DNA from 2 places in the Paenibacillus cucumis (ex Kampfer et al. 2016) genome. Region 1 is predicted to be linked to the other one. Evidence: riboswitches for the same ligand, from Rfam matches in the RefSeq annotation. Region 1 holds a riboswitch; the other holds the start of a gene.

Evidence for each region. Region 1 has a riboswitch for FMN ahead of H7T88_RS16950 (DMT family transporter). Riboswitches for the same ligand answer to the same signal wherever they lie in the genome.
Region 2: it holds a riboswitch for FMN, as region 1 does, so the genes downstream of both, ribD (bifunctional diaminohydroxyphosphoribosylaminopyrimidine deaminase/5-amino-6-(5-phosphoribosylamino)uracil reductase RibD) here and H7T88_RS16950 (DMT family transporter) in region 1, are expected to answer to the same signal.

The regions. Positions count from the first base shown of each region.
Region 1 is NZ_JACLIC010000025.1:144,598-153,859, reverse strand. Features, by position in the region: gene H7T88_RS16975 (beta-glucoside-specific PTS transporter subunit IIABC) at 1-210, opposite strand, end outside; gene licT (BglG family transcription antiterminator LicT) at 357-1,196, opposite strand; gene H7T88_RS16965 (amidohydrolase family protein) at 1,521-2,894, opposite strand; gene H7T88_RS16960 (CGNR zinc finger domain-containing protein) at 3,100-3,672, opposite strand; gene H7T88_RS16955 (DinB family protein) at 3,835-4,338, shown strand; FMN riboswitch at 4,422-4,572, shown strand; gene H7T88_RS16950 (DMT family transporter) at 4,719-5,699, shown strand; partial or broken gene H7T88_RS16945 (amidase) at 5,894-7,403, shown strand; gene H7T88_RS16940 (DUF3231 family protein) at 7,630-8,142, shown strand; gene H7T88_RS16935 (glycoside hydrolase family 43 protein) at 8,267-9,262, opposite strand, start outside.
Region 2 is NZ_JACLIC010000054.1:14,371-23,632, forward strand. Features, by position in the region: gene scpB (SMC-Scp complex subunit ScpB) at 1-174, opposite strand, end outside; gene H7T88_RS27465 (segregation and condensation protein A) at 143-943, opposite strand; gene ribH (6,7-dimethyl-8-ribityllumazine synthase) at 1,047-1,514, opposite strand; gene H7T88_RS27475 (bifunctional 3,4-dihydroxy-2-butanone-4-phosphate synthase/GTP cyclohydrolase II) at 1,617-2,858, opposite strand; gene ribE (riboflavin synthase) at 2,911-3,579, opposite strand; gene ribD (bifunctional diaminohydroxyphosphoribosylaminopyrimidine deaminase/5-amino-6-(5-phosphoribosylamino)uracil reductase RibD) at 3,592-4,695, opposite strand; FMN riboswitch at 5,040-5,203, opposite strand; gene H7T88_RS27490 (hypothetical protein) at 5,356-6,681, opposite strand; gene H7T88_RS27495 (peptidylprolyl isomerase) at 6,949-7,380, opposite strand; gene lysA (diaminopimelate decarboxylase) at 7,674-9,005, opposite strand; gene H7T88_RS27505 (spore germination protein) at 9,109-9,262, opposite strand, start outside.

The sequences.
Region 1 (9,262 bases):
GTTTACCTCGTTACCGATAATGACCTGATACTGCCCACCACTGCTGGCAACACCTACAACCCCTTGGACATTTTTTAAAGCTTCATCATTCGCGACCTTCTCGTCTTTCAGATTAAATCGCAACCTTGTAGCACAGTGTGTTACACTATCTACGTTTTTTTCTCCACCAACCAGTTTTAAAATCTCGGCGGCTGTTCTTTCATGTTTCATGTACTGCTCCCCCTCAAACGTTTTTAGGTATAAAAAAAGACCTAGAATTCTATCGAATATAGATAAGCTCTATACACGATGGAACTCTAGGTCTTGCCTGCCTCACCAGTAACAATCCTAGTATACTCATTATAGTGGCCGATGAATTATTCCTTCTCTTCATCAATGACCCTTTTGATATGAACCGTTAAATATACCAATTCGTCTTCTGTTAATTCTTTTCCATAATCGACCCGAATCAGCTGTGCAATTCGGAGACTGCATTGATATTCATTCGCATACTTTTCCTTAATGATATGGAGAAAATCACTGTCACCACTTTTCACAACCGTATGATTAAACAAGCGGTAGGCGAAAAATTTCAAATGAGTGACAAGTCTGGAATAATGAAGCGAGCTTTCATTGAAATGAATATTAAACTGATATCGAATTATATTCAAGACTTTATGAATCAACTGTGTAATCTTCATGGTTTCTTCCATTTCAGATCCCAATTCTGCATTGACAATATGAAGCGCAATGAACCCAGCCTCATCTTCAGGCAGTGTAATGTTGAATTCCTCATTAATCATATCCCGGGCTTTCATAGCCACGCGAAATTCATTGGAGTAAAACGCTTTAATCTCAGACAACAACGCATTATTGAAATTCATACCCTGCTTGTAACGTGCCACTGCAAAATTAATATGGTCCGTTAACGTTAGGTATATATTTTCATTCAATTCCTTGTTTAAAGACTGCTTGGCGTACTGAATAATGCTATCGGATACACGAATATATTCCATCGGGATTTGTGCCAGCAGGGCATATAATTTACCTGTTACATTTTTGGATTTCAGAAAAAATTCTTTTTCGATTTTGACTGTGTCCACATCGTCTCCCTTTTTCTTCTGAAAACCGATGCCACTGCCTAAAAGCATCATCTCCTGGCGCCGTTCATTCACTGCACAGACGACATTATTGTTAATAATTCGTGTGATCTTCATCGGAATCTCCTTTTAAAATGAAACGTTAACAGAATTTAGCAACAAAAAAAAGACCATTAATTATGCACACATGAAAGAATACAGTTCTGCATGTTTGCATTATCAATCGGTCTTGCCTGCTGATCAGTAACAATCCTGATTATATTCATTATTAACTTATATCGCTATCTTAGTGGAAAGCGTTCTATTTGTCAACATACCTTACTCCAACCCTAATTTCATCTGAAAACAACTTATGAAAAACGGATTAGAGAAGAAAGACAAGAAAAGAGCCGTATTCTGGATGAACGGCCCTTTGACTTTAATTATTTTATGACAGCTCTATTATGAAAAAACAACCCGATCTGCATCGGACATCCGATATTGCGTCAACAGATATTCCGTACTCTGCATGGCTTTGCGCCGAACTTCATCCAGATTGACATGCAACAGCTTGCCCTCTCGCTTCACAGGTTTCCCAGCAACAAAGACCGTATCCACATTGGATGGATTGGCAAATTGCACAACAGCACCAATCGGATCGTGCACGGGGAACAAGTTCAGGTCCGTCGTGCGAATCATGATCACATCTGCTTCTTTTCCCGGCGTAAGCGAGCCTGTTTTTTGCTCCAGTCCTAAGGCCCGCGAACCCGCGGAGGTCGCAAATCGCAACACCTGGCTTGCCTTCAAACTGAGTTCACCCGGCATTTCACCTTGTTGCAAAAGGTACTCATTCGTTCTTGAACGCTCAGCTTGCAACGCAAATTTCATCTGTGAAAACATATCTCCGCCCGTCGAAGTCACGACATCTACACCAAGCGTTGGCGTACCTCCATGCTCAAGAAAGTATCCTGTAGCCGGATAACCATGTCCCATCATCATCTCAACTTCAGGTGTGACAGACAAAGAAGCTCCGCTGTCTGCGAGCATTTTGAATTCATCCATGCCCATCGTATTGCCATGGACAACATTGATTCGTGGACCAAGCAGTCCTGCCTCATACATTCGGCTGATCGAACGATCCGCTGATCCCCAGCTGCCGAAACCGACATGCATCGAACAAATGGCGTCCAGTTCTTCCGCAAGCTGAATATCCTGCACCGTTGTATCCCAGTGGCTAAACTCTGGTCCACGAATAGCAAGTCCATAGGTGAGTAGTTGATCGTTCGAAGAGAAATATTGCTCCTTAACACCTCTCACATTCTCTGGATACGACAGCTTACTCTCACGATTCCAATATATCGTTTCCCCTGGCACACCATGGGCAAAAACAGCACGAATTCCTGCATCCTGTAATCCTCGAATCAGTTCATCTGTGTGCTCAGCCGAGTATGGCATACTCCAATCCAGTACCGTGGTGACGCCTGCATTAAGCGCTTCCAGCGATCCCAGCAGATTGGCGATATAGCTGTCCTGTGGGCGAAGCTTGCTTCCCATAGCGCCATAGTACAAATTTTGCAGATACACGGGCAGCGACCAGTTTGTTCCGGCTGTTTTGACAAGCGATTCCCACATATGCCGGTGTGTATCCACCAGTCCAGGCATAATAATCATGTCTGAAGCATCGATGACCTCAATATCTGCATCGGACACCTCAATATTTGGTTGAATGGCCGTAATCAAAGAATCCTGAATAAGTACGTCTGCCCGTTTATACTGACCAATACGAGCATCCATCGATAATACGCAACCGTTCTTCAAAAGATAACCTTTCCTCATAAGACATCTCTCCAATCGTAATGGTTTGTAAAATGATCTGATCCGCATTGCTTGTTCTTACATATACTTTATGACTATATTTTCGCTAGTATATATACATTATATATCACACCTTAATATTTATCAAATTATGGAAGAGCTAACTGAGACCTATATGGTGATTCACGGATTGGAAAAGGTAGAACTTCGTTGGTAAACTTGATAATTATGTTTTAGTCTTTTCCTCATTAGAGTGCATTTTTCGTTTCGCTCGAAAACGTCTCACCTTCATTAGATTACCGCACATCTTATCATCGCAATATTTCTGTGTTCTGCTCCGGGTATCATCATAGAAGATCCAGCGGCAGTCCGGATTGTCACAGGAGCGAATTCTCTTCCCTTCGCCCTCAACGAGTGTCACGGCAAAATCAGCAGCAACCTCTGCCATCACCTGAGCCCAATGTCTATGAATAGGAACAAGCGCAACACCCAGTTGTTGATCTTGTGTAATTATTTGTCTAATGACTTCGCCAGCCATCATAAAATCATTCAACCAGGCCTCATCCTTCTCAGTAAAGAGCTTTCCGTTAGACAAACGAATAGCCAGTGCCTGCAAATCATCTCTAAAACTTCTCATTGCGGATTCCTCTTCATTCGACGCCGGTACTGGCGCTTCTAATTGCCAACGATTCAAAAAATCTTGTTGCCAGCTTACGTTCCCCAGTCTGTCTTCTGATCGCTCCCCACCACGCCAATCATGATAATCGCTGTTTACAAAATCAGTCCATAATCTATCCATGAGAGCCTCCGATTAATGTAACTATCTAAATTATAAAAAGATGGTTACACTCTTTGAAATTGTGTTATATTAATTGTAACCATTTCAACCCATATTAGCTAGTTACCATCATGAAGATGCAAGGGCGAGATGAATCTGACAAGAGAGGAATGAAATTAAAAAATGAAAACAGTCACCACAGCATTAGATGTATTGGTTATTCAGAATGAAGATACCTGGGATCAATGTAACTGGATCGTCCCATTGTCAAAAGCGCTTGAGGGACTGAACGCCGAACAGGCTGCCTGGGTTCCTCCTTCAGGTGGACTGAGCATATGGCAACTAGCCAATCATATGTTTTATTACAATCAACGGATTTTAGAACGTCTTCAGGAAAAAGAACCGTCTGTACCCGCTGCAGATTCCAACGTAGCTACGTTTGGTATTTCGGGTGATCCTTTGAACGAAGCTGGCTGGAGCAAGCTGATGGAACAAACCACTAAACTGGCTGAGCAGTTGCGCGATACCCTTGCTACATTACAGGACTCGAAGCTTGAGGAAGCTTATATGGATTCCGACGACAACTGGGCTCAGACGCTTGCCCGCTGGGTTTTACACGATGCCTATCATGCAGGTCAGATTGTGCAGTTGCGGAGGCAACAGGGATGCTGGAGTATTGTTTTCTAAAAAAACACTTGAACTGATAGCGTTTACAGGAATAAGATGAACTTCATAAGGTTACAACTTGTTCAATACACTAATTAATTGAATAGGATCTTCGGGGTAGGGTGCAATTCCCAACCGGCGGTGATGTTCTTATAGAACCAGCCCGCGACTCGCTGTTTAAGGTTCCGACCTGGCAGCGACTGACTTGGTGCGATTCCAAGGCCGACGGTACAGTCCGGATGAGAGAAGATCAACACAACGGCAAGCCGTATTTGGGAAGTCTTTTTCCCTGACGCCTTGTCTTTGAATGGTCCCCCGTTTATTTGGCGTACGCCAAGGACGGGGGATTTTGTCGATTTTGCCAACTGAAGATTCCGTGTTCTGACGAAGGAGTCCTGAATATGGAAAACACATCAACAGCATCAACGATTTATCGCAAGGAACGAAGCAACACCGGATTTTGGCTAGTTGTGCTAGGCGCAGCCCTCTGGGGTGTAGACCCCTTATTCCGCATCCTTTTGCTAAAAACGATGACTTCTACACAGATTGTTCTAATCGAACACATCATCGTCAGCCTTGTCGCGATACCGGTATTATGGAAGTTCCGGGATGATCTGAAGAAACTGCGTGCACGTCACTGGATCGCTGTTATCTTCATTTCCTGGGGCGGATCAGCGCTGGCAACGGTATTATTCACTTTGGCGCTTACTCATAACGATCCCAATACGGTATTGTTGTTGCAAAAAATGCAACCACTTTTCGCAATTGTACTTGCGAAATTGTTATTAAAAGAAACATTGCCGCGTCACTTCGGCGGATTGTTCATCATTGCGCTGGCAGGAACATATCTGCTTACGTTTGGCTTCTCACTTCCGCTCGGCAACTGGAATAACTGGATTCATGCAGGTAGCCTGCTGTCTCTTGGTGCCGCAGCTTTGTGGGGTGGATCTACCGTTATGGGCCGGTTAATGCTTGGTCAAGCTCGTTATGAGACGGTCACCTCCCTTCGCTTCGTCGTTGCGCTTCCACTCCTGATCTTCATGACCTGGAATGAAGGTGCACCTTGGACACTCCCGGCTGGAACAGGGGCACAGGCTGCTGTCATTCTGAATATTTTGGGGCAGGCACTTTTACCAGGCTTGCTAAGTCTACTCTTGTATTACAAAGGGTTGTCTTCCACCAAAGCTTCTGTTGCAACCCTCGCAGAACTCAGTTTCCCGATGGCTGGCGTGCTTGTAAACTGGATTGCATTCCGTACGCTGATAACCTGGGAGCAATTGCTTGGCTTTATCCTGATCTGGATCGCACTATTCCTGATCTCCAAACAGCAGGAACGCTCTACACCGATCGCCGAGGCCGCACCCAAACTTCGCACGGAGTAATACATTTTCATCTGGTTCAAATAATATAAGCACTGTTTCACCTTAATGAGGTGAACAGTGCTTTTCTTCTGCCGTATTTCTTCTATTATGATGGATTGATGTTTTGTTTTTTGTCTGCCTAGGTGGTACGATGGCTTATGGAACTTGGAACAAGATATCCAACAGGAACTATTCTTAGAGAGGAACGATTACTAATGTCTTCATTCTCATATACCTCCTATGACGCTATAGGGCTCGCCGAACTGATTCGCTCCCGGGAAGTATCCCCGGTTGAACTGCTTGAAGCTGCCTATGCACGTCTGGAAGAAGTCAATCCACATCTCAATGCAGTCATTCGTACATATGAAACACGTGCTCGGCAGGAAGCCAGCATGGTTAGGCCTGGAGAACAGCCATTTGCAGGTGTGCCGTTGCTCCTCAAAGATATTTCTCAATCTTTGGAAGGTGAACTTCTTACCTCTGGCTCACGTCTGTTCAGCGAACATCGTGCTCTTCGCAACTCCAATTTCGTAACTCGTTTGCTCGAAGCAGGTTTTATTGTGATCGGACATACGAATACACCAGAATTCGGGTTGAAAAATATAACCGAGCCACGTCTACACGGGCCAACGCGCAATCCGTGGAATGTGAATCATTCCCCAGGCGGCTCAAGCGGCGGTGCCGCTGCCGCTGTAGCATCAGGCATCGTGCCGCTTGCCGGCGCAAGTGATGGCGGTGGTTCCATTCGAATTCCCGCTTCTTTCAGCGGTTTGTTTGGGCTGAAACCAACCCGCGGACGCACTCCCGTTGGTCCAGGTGTGGGAAGACAATGGCAAGGAGCCTCGATAGATTTTGCAGTATCTCGCTCCGTCAGAGACAGTGCTGCACTGCTGGATACGCTCCAGATTATCCAACCGGAAGCCGCATTCCATGCACCTTTATTCCCGGGAAGTTACCTGACTGATATGAACTATCCGCATCAACGCAAATGGCGAATCGCTTATACAACGGACTCACCTGTCGGCACACCTGTCAGTGAAGATGCCAAAGAGGCTGTGATGAAATTAGTCCATTTCTTGGAATCTCAAGGGCATCATGTTGAAGAAAAGTTAAGTCCAGTCAATGGTGTACGCCTGATGGAAAACTATTATATGATGAACAGCGGCGAGATGGCCGCCATGATTTCATCCATGGAACATGGCATGGGTCGTTCTCTTACTGCAGATGATATGGAGATTGAGTCCTGGGTACTGGCTGAAGCGGGCAAAAAAGTATCTGCTGCTGAATTTGTTCATAGCTTGGCCGAATGGGACGTGGCGGCTGCGCAGATGTCTACGCTGTTTGAACGGTATGATTTTTACATCACACCTGTTAACGCTTTTCCCGCACCCCGGATTGGCGAACTGACGCCACATGCGGAGCAGATTCAACATCTGATGTCCGTCAGTGATCTGGATAAAACGGCGCAACAAGAGCTAATCTATGAGATGTTCAAGCCGAGCCTTACGTACACCCCGTTTACACAACTTGCGAATCTGACAGGTCAGCCAGCCATTAGTCTTCCTCTGCATTTGACTGCGGGAAGGCCTGCCAATGGGTGTTCAGGTTATGGCAACCAAAGGCCGTGAAGATTGGTTATTGCATCTGGCTGGTCAACTCGAATCAACCGAGTTGTGGGTTGGCATGGAGGCGAAACCCATGTTCCCAACCTCGACAAAAGCTTAGAGTATTTATAAAAGTGGAAAGAAGCCAGCAGAACATAACCTGTATGGCTTTTTTTCAGATGATAATTACAGTTGTTCATGTGACCATCTTTCTGAAAATAAACTTCAGTTAACATAATAATAATGATGTGAATTCAAACCTCGAACTACTTCTCAATCGGATAAAATTTGCTCGCCATGTAAACCCTACTGTAGTGAAAAAAATAACTTAGCGGGAGGGAGCAGCGATGGGAATTTTAAGTGGAAATCCTAAAAACGAGCCCATGCATTATGGAGAAATCTATAGTGTATGGGAGTGCTCAATGGTAGCTAAAGGAGCTGTCTCTTGTTATCAGGCTTATATGAATCACGCAGGAGACAAAGATTTGAAGAAAATTTTAGAAGACTTGCTGGATCAAGCCAGACTGGAAATTAAAGAATGTGACGCCTTACTCACCGAGAACGGTATCACGCCCGCTCCGACTCTTCCTGAGAGACCCGTTGTGGCATTAGAGGACATTCCTCCTGGCGCAAGGTTTACTGATCCAGAGATAGGTGCCAAAATTGCAGCTGATACTGCTCTTGGATTAGTCGCCGCGAGTCAGACTATTGGCCAATCCATCCGCGAGGACATTGGTGCACTGTTTGCGAAATACCATGTTACCAAAACAGCACTGGGTGTGCGCATTCTTCGTTTGAGCAAAGAAAAAGGATGGCTTATTCCCCCGCCGCTGCAAGTGAAAAGACCGGATGGCGAATAGTTTTGTGATATTAAACGAATTAAATAAAGACATTTAATAATGAAATAAACACACAACATTAAAGAAGCCGAGAAGAGGAAATAACATATTCCTCTTCTCAGCCTCTTTCGTATTCAGAAAAGGATTAGACTTTCTTATCTCCCGACTCGTAATTGAAGTATTCTACATCCACATACCCTTGTTCTCTTTCATGGTTCAGATTGTACACCCCTACCCGGTCTCCCCGGTAGGGTCCCCAACCCAATGGATAGACTTCACCAAAGGAGATAAAATTCTCTCCATCCAGGCTGTATTCATACCTGTTTTCACCATGCAAGTTCCAAATCGATCTCAACCATAAGTCAGTGGTATCAACAGTTGGTCCCCATTCGATTGTATTTGAATGATTGAACTTCAATACCCGAGTTCCTTCCTGCTGATGAATACCAATCGTACAATAGGTTTGTCCAAAATGGCATAGACCCGCTTCCTGGTCATCCACCATCCCACTTAGATCATACTTGGCAGTCACAACGTTATGAGGCACACGATACGCCCGTTGGGAAAGAATGTTCGAGATTTTAAAAAAATCATTCTTCTCGGAAGGCACACAAGCATGCAAACGCAAATATCCTGGTCTCTCTGTTAAAGACCACGTATCCAGTTTGGGTTGGTGGTTCCATCCCCACTGAGACTGCAGTACCGGGCTACTGAAATCATCATTCACGGTTAAGATCGTTTTGGGATAACCTTGAATTGGTTTTTTGCCTCCCCATACCATTTCTCCGACACCGTCCCCATCTGTATCCTCACCAATGATTGGCCAACCGTCAACCCACGTAACGGGAAGCAGGTGAAGAGTTCTGCCTTCAAAGTAACCACCGGCTCCTTGGTGACTAATGAAATACCACTCCCCAGACGCTGTTTGCACAAGTCCGCCTTGATTCGGTTCGCGGTCCACTTCCACACCATGCGTATGAATTAACTCTTTTTCTTCGTAAGGACCGTATAAACGCTCTGAACGGAGCATCATAACAACCCTTACCTCCTCACCATTTCTCGGTCGAACTTCACTATGGAAAATGTAATAAAGTCCGTTTATTTTGTAAAGCTTACTCGCTTCGCTACCTTTATATTGATG
Region 2 (9,262 bases), on a different contig from region 1:
AATCTGCACACCTCGCCCTTGCCTTGCAAAATCGCCGATCATGTCCTCAATGGCATCCGTAACCAGTTCTACCCGCTGGTCCACAATTTCAGCAATCTGTTTGACACTTAGACCTTCTTCTCCGGACAAAAACAAAAGGCCCTCAATAATCGACTTCAATTTCGGAAAATCCATGATTCGTTGTTTCCCCTCTCCACTCCATAACGATATCCTCAAACAACCGTTCCTGGTAACAAACAATCTGCTTCATCTTCATCAGCTCCAGCACTGCTAGAAACGTAACCACGATCTCATGGCGATATATCTGATCATCCATAAGCTTGGAAAATAACAACCGCCCCCCAGGACCTAAATGCTCCAAGGCACCAATAACTTCACGTATGCGATCCTTGACCGAAATTTCGTCCCTTTTGATCCGGGTGACCGTTGTACGCTTCTCAGCCTTTCGAAGTGCTTTCTGAAACGCCGCGATGAGATCAGAAGTATGCAGACCTTGCACCGGATTCGTTTGTTCCTCCATAGGCATATAAGGTCGCAAATCTTCGGGCTCTTTGGAAAAAATAAGACTGCGTTCCCATTCCCGTTCATGCAGATGCCGCGCTATTCCTTTATATTTGCGATATTCGATAAGGCGTGCAATCAGTTCGGCACGCGGATCATAATCCTCATCTTCCATATAATCATAATCCTCGAAATCCTCGATTACCGGTGGTTTGGGCAGTAAAAGTTTGCTCTTGATGGACAGCAGCGTAGCTGCCATCACCAGAAATTCACTTGTTATATCCAGTTCCAGCTCCTGCATGGAATGCAGATACGCCATGTACTGATCGGTAATATCGCTGATGGGGATATCCTGGATGTCGATCTCAGCCTTATCAATCAGATGCAACAACAGATCCAAAGGCCCTTCAAAAGTCTCCAGTTTGTATGTAACTACCGTCACTAGACGAATCCTCCCGCCAGAAAAATACAAAACCCTGCCAGCCGTCCGAAACCGGTATCCCGATTTCGTCTGCGCAAAGCAGGGCACTACTATTAAATAAGCACTATTTTAGCTGTTTCGTCAAGTTCGCCATTTCAATTGCAGCTGTAGCAGCATCCCAGCCTTTATTGCCGGCCTTCGTTCCTGCACGCTCAATCGCCTGTTCAATGTTCTCCGTAGTAACCAATCCAAAGATGGTCGGCACCCCTGTTTTCAGATTAATTGCCGCTACCCCTTTAGCCATCTCGTTGCAGACATAATCATAATGTGTTGTTGACCCACGGATAACCGTTCCGAGTGTGATGACCGCATCGTATTTGCCGCTTTCGGCCATTTTCTGAGCGATAAGCGGGATTTCGAAAGCTCCCGGTACCCAAGCTACATCTACTTCATTATCTTGCACACCGTGACGTTTGAACGCATCCAGCGCCCCGCTAAGCAACTTGCTCGTAATAAATTCATTAAAACGTCCAACTACCACGCCATATTTTAAACCTTCCGATACCAAATGTCCTTCAAAATAGTTAGGCATTATCGTCATCTCCCTGTAAATATATAATGTTATAGGTGCTGCAATTGAACATGTGAAATCTCCAATAATTACATATCAGAAAATTATCGTGAGTAACTGAAATCACTGTTCATTCTGCTCGATATCATCAAACTTGAGCATATGGCCCAATTTGGCTTGCTTGGTGTGAAGGTAAGCTGTATTATCTTCATTCTCCTGCATCTGAATCGGTACACGCTCTACCACTTCCAAACCATATCCTTCCAAGCCTTTAATTTTCCGTGGATTATTCGTTAATAATCGAATCTGACGAACGCCAAGATCCTTCAAAATTTGTGCACCGATCCCATAATCGCGCAGATCAGCAGCAAAACCAAGCTTCAGATTGGCATCCACTGTATCCAGACCTTCTTCTTGCAGCTTGTAAGCCTTGAGTTTGTTGATTAAACCGATCCCACGGCCTTCTTGTCTCATATAGAGCAGTACGCCATTACCCTCATCATGGATCTGCTTCAGCGCCGCATCAAACTGCGGGCCGCAGTCACAACGGTGAGAGTGGAACACGTCGCCAGTCAAACATTCGGAGTGAACACGAACCAATACAGGTTTGGAACCGTCAATATCCCCTTTGACCAAGGCAACATGTTCTTTATTATCCACTGCATTCGTATACGCCACTGCCTGGAATTCGCCAAAGTCCGTCGGCATACGAACGGAAACTTCACGTTGCACCAGCTTCTCCTTCTCATTCCGGTAACGAATCATGTCCTGGATACTAATCAGTTTCAGATCATGCTTACGTGCAATCTTCTGCAGATCAGGAAGTCTGGCCATCGTACCATCTTCCTTGATCACTTCACAGATGACACCTGCGGGGTAAGAGCCGCACATGATCGCCAGATCAACTGCTGCTTCCGTGTGTCCGGCACGACGCAACACACCGCCGTCTTTGGCAATGAGCGGAAACATGTGACCCGGCTTGCGAAAATCACTGCTTTTCGCATTCGGATCAATCAAACCTTTAACGGTAATGGAACGCTCATGCGCCGAGATTCCCGTCGTTGTATCTTTGTGATCCACAGAGACCGTAAAAGCTGTGCCATGGAAATCTGTATTCTGCTGAACCATCGGTTTCAAATTTAATTCATCTGCACGCTGCTGCGTAATGGGAACACAGACGAGTCCTCGACCTTCGGTAATCATGAAATTGATGACCTCAGGGGTTGCTTTTTCAGCCAAAGCAATAAAATCCCCTTCATTTTCCCGATCTTCGTCATCGACCACAATTACGGGTTTACCACGCATTAAATCATAAATAGCTGCCTCAATTGAGTCCAGAATGGATGGCTCGGATTGTTCTGACATCAGCTGCACCTCCTGTTTCCAGTTCTATGTTTTATCCCTGTCTTTCCTATGTTTATGCAAACCCGTGATTGGAGAGAAACTCTTCACTAAGACTGCTTGGCTTGCCTGTTCTCGTTTCCGCATGGCTCTTGCCGTATTGCAACAGATGATCTACATATTTCCCCAAAATATCACATTCAATGTTGACGGTATCTCCTGTCTTTTTGACATTCAAAACCGTTTCCCCAATCGTATGGGGAATAATCGAAACCGTGAAGGAACTTTGAGTCGTCTGTACCACTGTCAAGCTAATCCCATCCAAAGTGACCGAACCTTTTGGAATTAGAAATTTGAAAAGTTCATGGTCACCCGGTCTGATCTCGAAAACAACTGCATTCTGATCCCGAGTAATACTACCGATAACCCCAGTCCCATCCACATGTCCCTGCACGATATGACCGCCGAATCGTCCACCGGACAACATGGCCCGCTCCAGATTAACCTTACTGCCGGACTGAAGCTGATTGAGATTGGTGTGTCTATACGTTTCCGGCATGACGTCTGCGGTAAAACCTCCGCCTTCCAGCGTGGTCGCGGTAAGACAAACCCCGTTAACCGCAACACTGTCACCAATTTTGAGATCGTCCATAATGACAGAAGCAGCGATGTTCAGAACCAGGGCCTCACCTTTACGGCCAATGCGCCGGATCTGACCGACTTCTTCCACCAAACCCGTAAACATGCTATCTTCCTCCTATTCTGGCCAAATCGGAATACCGCCAATGCTAATATTATCTCCAACTTGCTCAATTTCCAGCTGATGCAATTGGATTGCCTGACTCATGCGCTCTACGCCTTCAAAACGGAAACTTCCCGGAGTATCATATCCACCCACAATCTTGGGAGCGATAAACATCAGTAAACGATCTACGAGCCGTGCTTCCAGCAATGCACCATTTAGTGTACCGCCGCCTTCTAGCAGAATCGAGCCAATATCCCGCTCTCCCAGTTTGCTCAGCCCATGTAGCAAATCTACGCGTGGTCCAGGCCCACAGCGAATAATTTCAACACCGTAAGCCTCGAGTCGCTCAGCCGCTTCCTGGCTAGCCTCATCGGTTGTAAGCACCCAAGTTGGCGCAAGTCCGTCCTTGACCATTTTGGAGCCTACAGGCAACCTCAGCTTGGAATCCACAACGATCCGTACCGGACTGATGCCTTCTACCTGCAAGCGGGTAGTCAGCTCCGGATTATCGGCGATTACCGTATCCACGCCAACCATAATGCCTTGATGACGATGACGAAGCGCATGCACGATCTCACGCGCCAGTTCGTTGGAGATCCATTTGCTGTCCCCGCTACGCGTAGCAATTTTTCCATCCAGCGTAGAAGCTGTTTTGAGGGTAACGAAAGGAAGGCCTGTTGTAATAAACTTGATAAACTTTTCATTCATACGTCTTCCGCGTTCGCGCAAAACACCCACTTCAACTTCGATGCCTTGTTGACGCAACATACTAATGCCTGTACCAGAAACCTGCGGATTCGGATCTTCACAACAAACCACCACCCGTTTAACCTTCTCATGGATCAAACGTTCGCTACAGGGTGGCGTTTTGCCATAATGACTGCAAGGTTCAAGCGTTACGTAAACGGTACTCCCCTCCGCGTCGCTTCCAGCCATATTCAGCGCATGCACCTCTGCATGGCCTGTACCTCGTTTCAGATGGCTTCCTAGACCAACAACACGTCCTTCTTTAACAACGACACATCCCACGACAGGATTAATTCCGGTCTGTCCTTGTGCCCGTTCTGCCATATCCAGTGCTAACGCCATATAAAATTCATCATTGATCATTTCCATATCCGTTCACCCCACGGTTATAATCTTGAACTAAAAAATCCCCACCGAACAATCTGTTCAGGTAGGGATGATGGAAGACTACTGTCATCTGCAGGAGAGATGAAACACACCAATACCGACACTTCACCAAAACCAGTTAACAGGTAAGTGAAAACAAACACATACCTTATTGCATACCCATTCGAGCTATAGAATGATATACAAAAAATCAGGTGAAGAGTTTCTATATAACGGTATTATGTACCAGAAAACTCATTATAAACAAGCCTTCCACACATATCATCCAAACGAGCTGAATGCTATGCGACATCACTCCTGCGGAGTGTAACCACACCGGCTTACACCCACTCCTTCTCCCATCCAGACTATACTGTCGGTTCTGGAATTACACCAGATCAGCCATCTGCTATAAGCAGACAGGTCACGGACTTTGCCATGTCGGTGGAAAATAATATCCCCAACACGCATCACCGCCGGTAGGGAATTACACCCTGCCCTGAAGGATCGCTTTCGTTATTAATTGGATGTTAGCACTTTAATGTCAAAAAATCAATTCATTTTTGTTTCTTTTTGTCACATACTAACTTTTAATAAGCATTTATATTACAAAATCCGCATCTCAGACGAGACACGGACTTCATCAAATATTCACAATAAATTCTAAAGGTCCGGAAAACACCAGCTGGCCATGTGCCTCAAATCCTTTGCAGCATGGAACGGAACACTCTCAGGTTTGGGCTGGGAAGCATTAGGAGCTGGCATATCGCGGGCTACTCTTCTAACCCAACTGGTCGAGTCGATTCCAATGGCCGAACACTGCCAGCGCTCATCCGGCCTTGGACGAACGGTCAGAATAAGGTCTTCTTTTCCTGGCATATCGGGGAACACGCCATCCAGATATTCAACAATGGTACGTTTGTCCTTCACTTCATGACAATATACAGTAACCCAAGAACCACTAAGTACTTTCACTGCATATACGTCTCCAGGCTGCACTTCACCTGTACCGGCATCCGGAGATTTTTTCGGCACCTTCGCCTTGGTACCTACACCTCGTCTGCTTTCAAATGCACCAATAACGGTCTCACTCGCCAGTGGATTCGGTTCAGGCTTGTTCTCAAGCGATACATTACTGCAATCGAATTCACCAAAGATCAGGTTCAAATTGTGCTCGTTGATTCCTACAGATGAATCCCACCATGCCAAGGGAGCTTGTACCTCAACGCGGGTATTAGGTCTCTTGTCGCGTTCTGCATATGAGGTGAAGGCTGTAATCATTCCTGGCTGTTCTGGCGTGTCCAGAATGCCGATCAGCGCCAGCGTTTCAAGCAAATCGCGGTAAACATATACTTTTTTCGTAGGCAGGAGTTGTTCTTTTTTGAGCGCATCCGCTGCCTTGCTGTACCGAGTCTTAGGTGGCAGATTACGCAACACCGTTAACACCGCGCGTAACGTCCAGCGATCATACTCATTAGGAACAGGAGGCGCCTGCGAAGCAGGCATCTCTCTCAGAGCGAGTACATGTCCAAAGATATCTCCATCAAGCGGTGTACCGTTGGTCATTCGCCAGTACCACTGAAGCGAAGTATCTACTCCGTCATTCACATCCAAACCACAGATCTGGCACTTGCGACTGGAAGGATATGGACTATATTCATGGTCAGGTATGCTGGCTGCAATCAGTTTTCCTGCAAGAAGTGAACGCCAGATCATTGGCGCTGACCATAGAGAAGCCACAAAAGCCTGAGCAGCCTCCTGAAGTGTCCAACGCTCAGCCAATGTTCTCAGTTCTCGGATCGTATCCTCATGCTGCGGTCTTTCAAAGTGATTAGGCTCATGTCCAGTAGCCTCTAGTGCCTGTAATTGTTCCGCCGATACGTCCTCTGGTACATTGTGTCTTGAAGCACGTAACTCCTCGTCCCAAATCGTGCTCTCACTATAAATATGTTGAAGTAATTTCAGTTGCTGTACAACATCTAAAGTCAAAGTAACAACATCCTTTCACAGTAGTTCTGAAAACATGCAAACTCAATATAGTGCGCTGTCAAACCTCATGTATTCGGTTTCAACAGTCTGTACCTAGCTAGAATAACCTACAATCAACTCGTCCCGCCAGTTCCTTTAAGCTTATTTTAATAACACTTTGCAAGGCAATGACGCAAAAAAGTTGTACAATGCACAAAACCCCTGGTACTTCCGTAATAGGAATGTACCAGGGGTTAACTTGATGCCGCCGAGCAGATTCAGTTGAAATTAAACTTCTACAACTTCAACAGTTTCCATTTTGTCGCGGCCTTCGAATGCATCAACAAACTCCATACCTTTGCTTACTTTACCAAATACAGTATGTTGTCCGTCCAAATGTGGCTGTGGTTGGTAGCAGATGTAGAACTGGCTTCCGCCTGTGTTGCGGCCAGCATGTGCCATCGCAAGTGTTCCACGCTCATGTTTGTTCGGGTTGATCTCACAGTTGATTGTGTAACCAGGACCGCCAGTACCGGAACCGCTAGGGCATCCACCTTGAGCTACGAAGCCCGGAATTACACGGTGGAAAACGAGTCCGTTATAGAAACCGGAGTTTGCCAATTTTTCAAAGTTTGCTACGGTGTTTGGAGCTTCTTGATCGAACAGGTCAATCAGAACTTCTCCGCCGTTTGCCAATTTAATTTTCGCTTGTTTCGCCATATGTAAATGACTCCTTTCAATTTTGAGCAAAAGTAATTGTGATGCAATACCAAACTTGTGGTCAAGCATTACAGCACTTTTCTTAGTGTACACCGAAAAGGGCCGAATCGCAAAAGAAAGAGCTATTTTTTTGATTTTTCTACTCTCAAGTACAAACCTATACCATACCAAATAGATGCAATATTCACAGCAAAGGACGGAAAGGGCAAGCCCATTCCGTCCTCTTCTAATGCTATAGGAACTTGTGATATAGAAAAATGGAGTATTTCTTTTCCAGATCCCTGCTTGATGAATTAACGAGTAACTGGCTGTTTGCCAATACGTGCTGGCACGAGGTCATTTTGAATAATGTCCTGATATGACTCACGACGTACAACTACATCGCCTTGACCATCTTTGACAAACACAACTGCTGGACGACGAATCCGGTTGTAGTTGCTTGCCATAGAATAGTTATATGCCCCTGTGCAAGCAACGGCAAGCAGATCACCGCTCTCCACTTTTGGCAGATCCAGATCCCAAATCAACATGTCACCGCTCTCGCAACATTTACCCGCTACAGAGACCGTTTCTGTTGCCGCTTCGTTTGCACGATTTGCCAGTACAGCCTCATATTTGGACTCATACAATGCAGGACGTGGGTTATCCGTCATACCACCGTCTACAGCTACGTATTTACGCACGCCTGGAATGTCTTTGCTCGTTCCAACGGTGTACAGCGTTGTACCTGCTTCACCTACGATGCTGCGGCCTGGCTCAACCCAAATCTCAGGCACTGCATAGCCGATTTGTGCAAAATGATTTTTTACCGCATCGGTAATGGCCTTCACATACTGAGCCACTTCAAGCGGCGTGTCACCGTCAATATAACGGATTCCGAATCCGCCGCCCAGGTTTACGACTTTGAATGCCACATTCAGGCGCTCATATACACTTGCTGCAAATTCAGCAACACGTTGAACCGCCATCTGGAACCCTTCCACCTCAAAGATCTGGGAGCCGATGTGAGAATGAACACCGAGCAATACCAGGTTGGATTGTTTGGATGCAAGTTCAATCGCCTCAAATGCTGTACCGTTGCCGATATCAAAACCGAACTTGGAGTCCGTTTGTCCTGTCGAAATATATTCATGCGTATGCGCCTCAACACCCGGCGTTACACGCAGGAGGATGTTTACTTTACGGTTTTTGTCCGCTGCGACAGCTTGGAGCAGGTGCAACTCGTTAAAGTTGTCTACTACGAAGCATCCAATCTCAGCGTCAAGCGCCATTTCGATCTCTTCGATCGTTTTGTTATTGCCGTGGAAATGAATGCGTTCTGCCGGGAAGCCTGCTTGCAATGCCGTGAACAGTTCGCCGTCAGAGACAACATCCAGAGAAAGACCTTCCTCTGCTGCAAGAGCACACATCGCCATTACACAGAATGCTTTGCTTGCATATGCAACTTGGAAGCCCAAACCTGAAGCGCGGAAAGCTTCCATGTACTCTCTGCAGCGCTCGCGAACCAATTGCTCGTCCACAACATAGAGCGGCGTTCCAAATTGCTCTTTCATATCCGTAACGTCTACTCCACCAATCTCCAGGTGACCTTGCTCATTTATTCTACTTGTACCGTGTAAATACATCGTTTGCATTCCTCACTTTTTGTATACTGGAACAGTTACTATTCCATTGATTTTACACCAGTATATCAAATTAAGCCGGGAGATGAATGGATTTTTCGGCACATCATTTGTGTTTTTTACTTTTTCGCAATTCACCGTCGGGATCCTCAGACATCTTGGTGTTGTCACGCGTTTTGTTGAATGATGGACGTTTCTTGCTGACAAGCAATGGAACCCTGAACAGGAAGTTGCCAAATGCCTTTGCATTAAAAGGTATA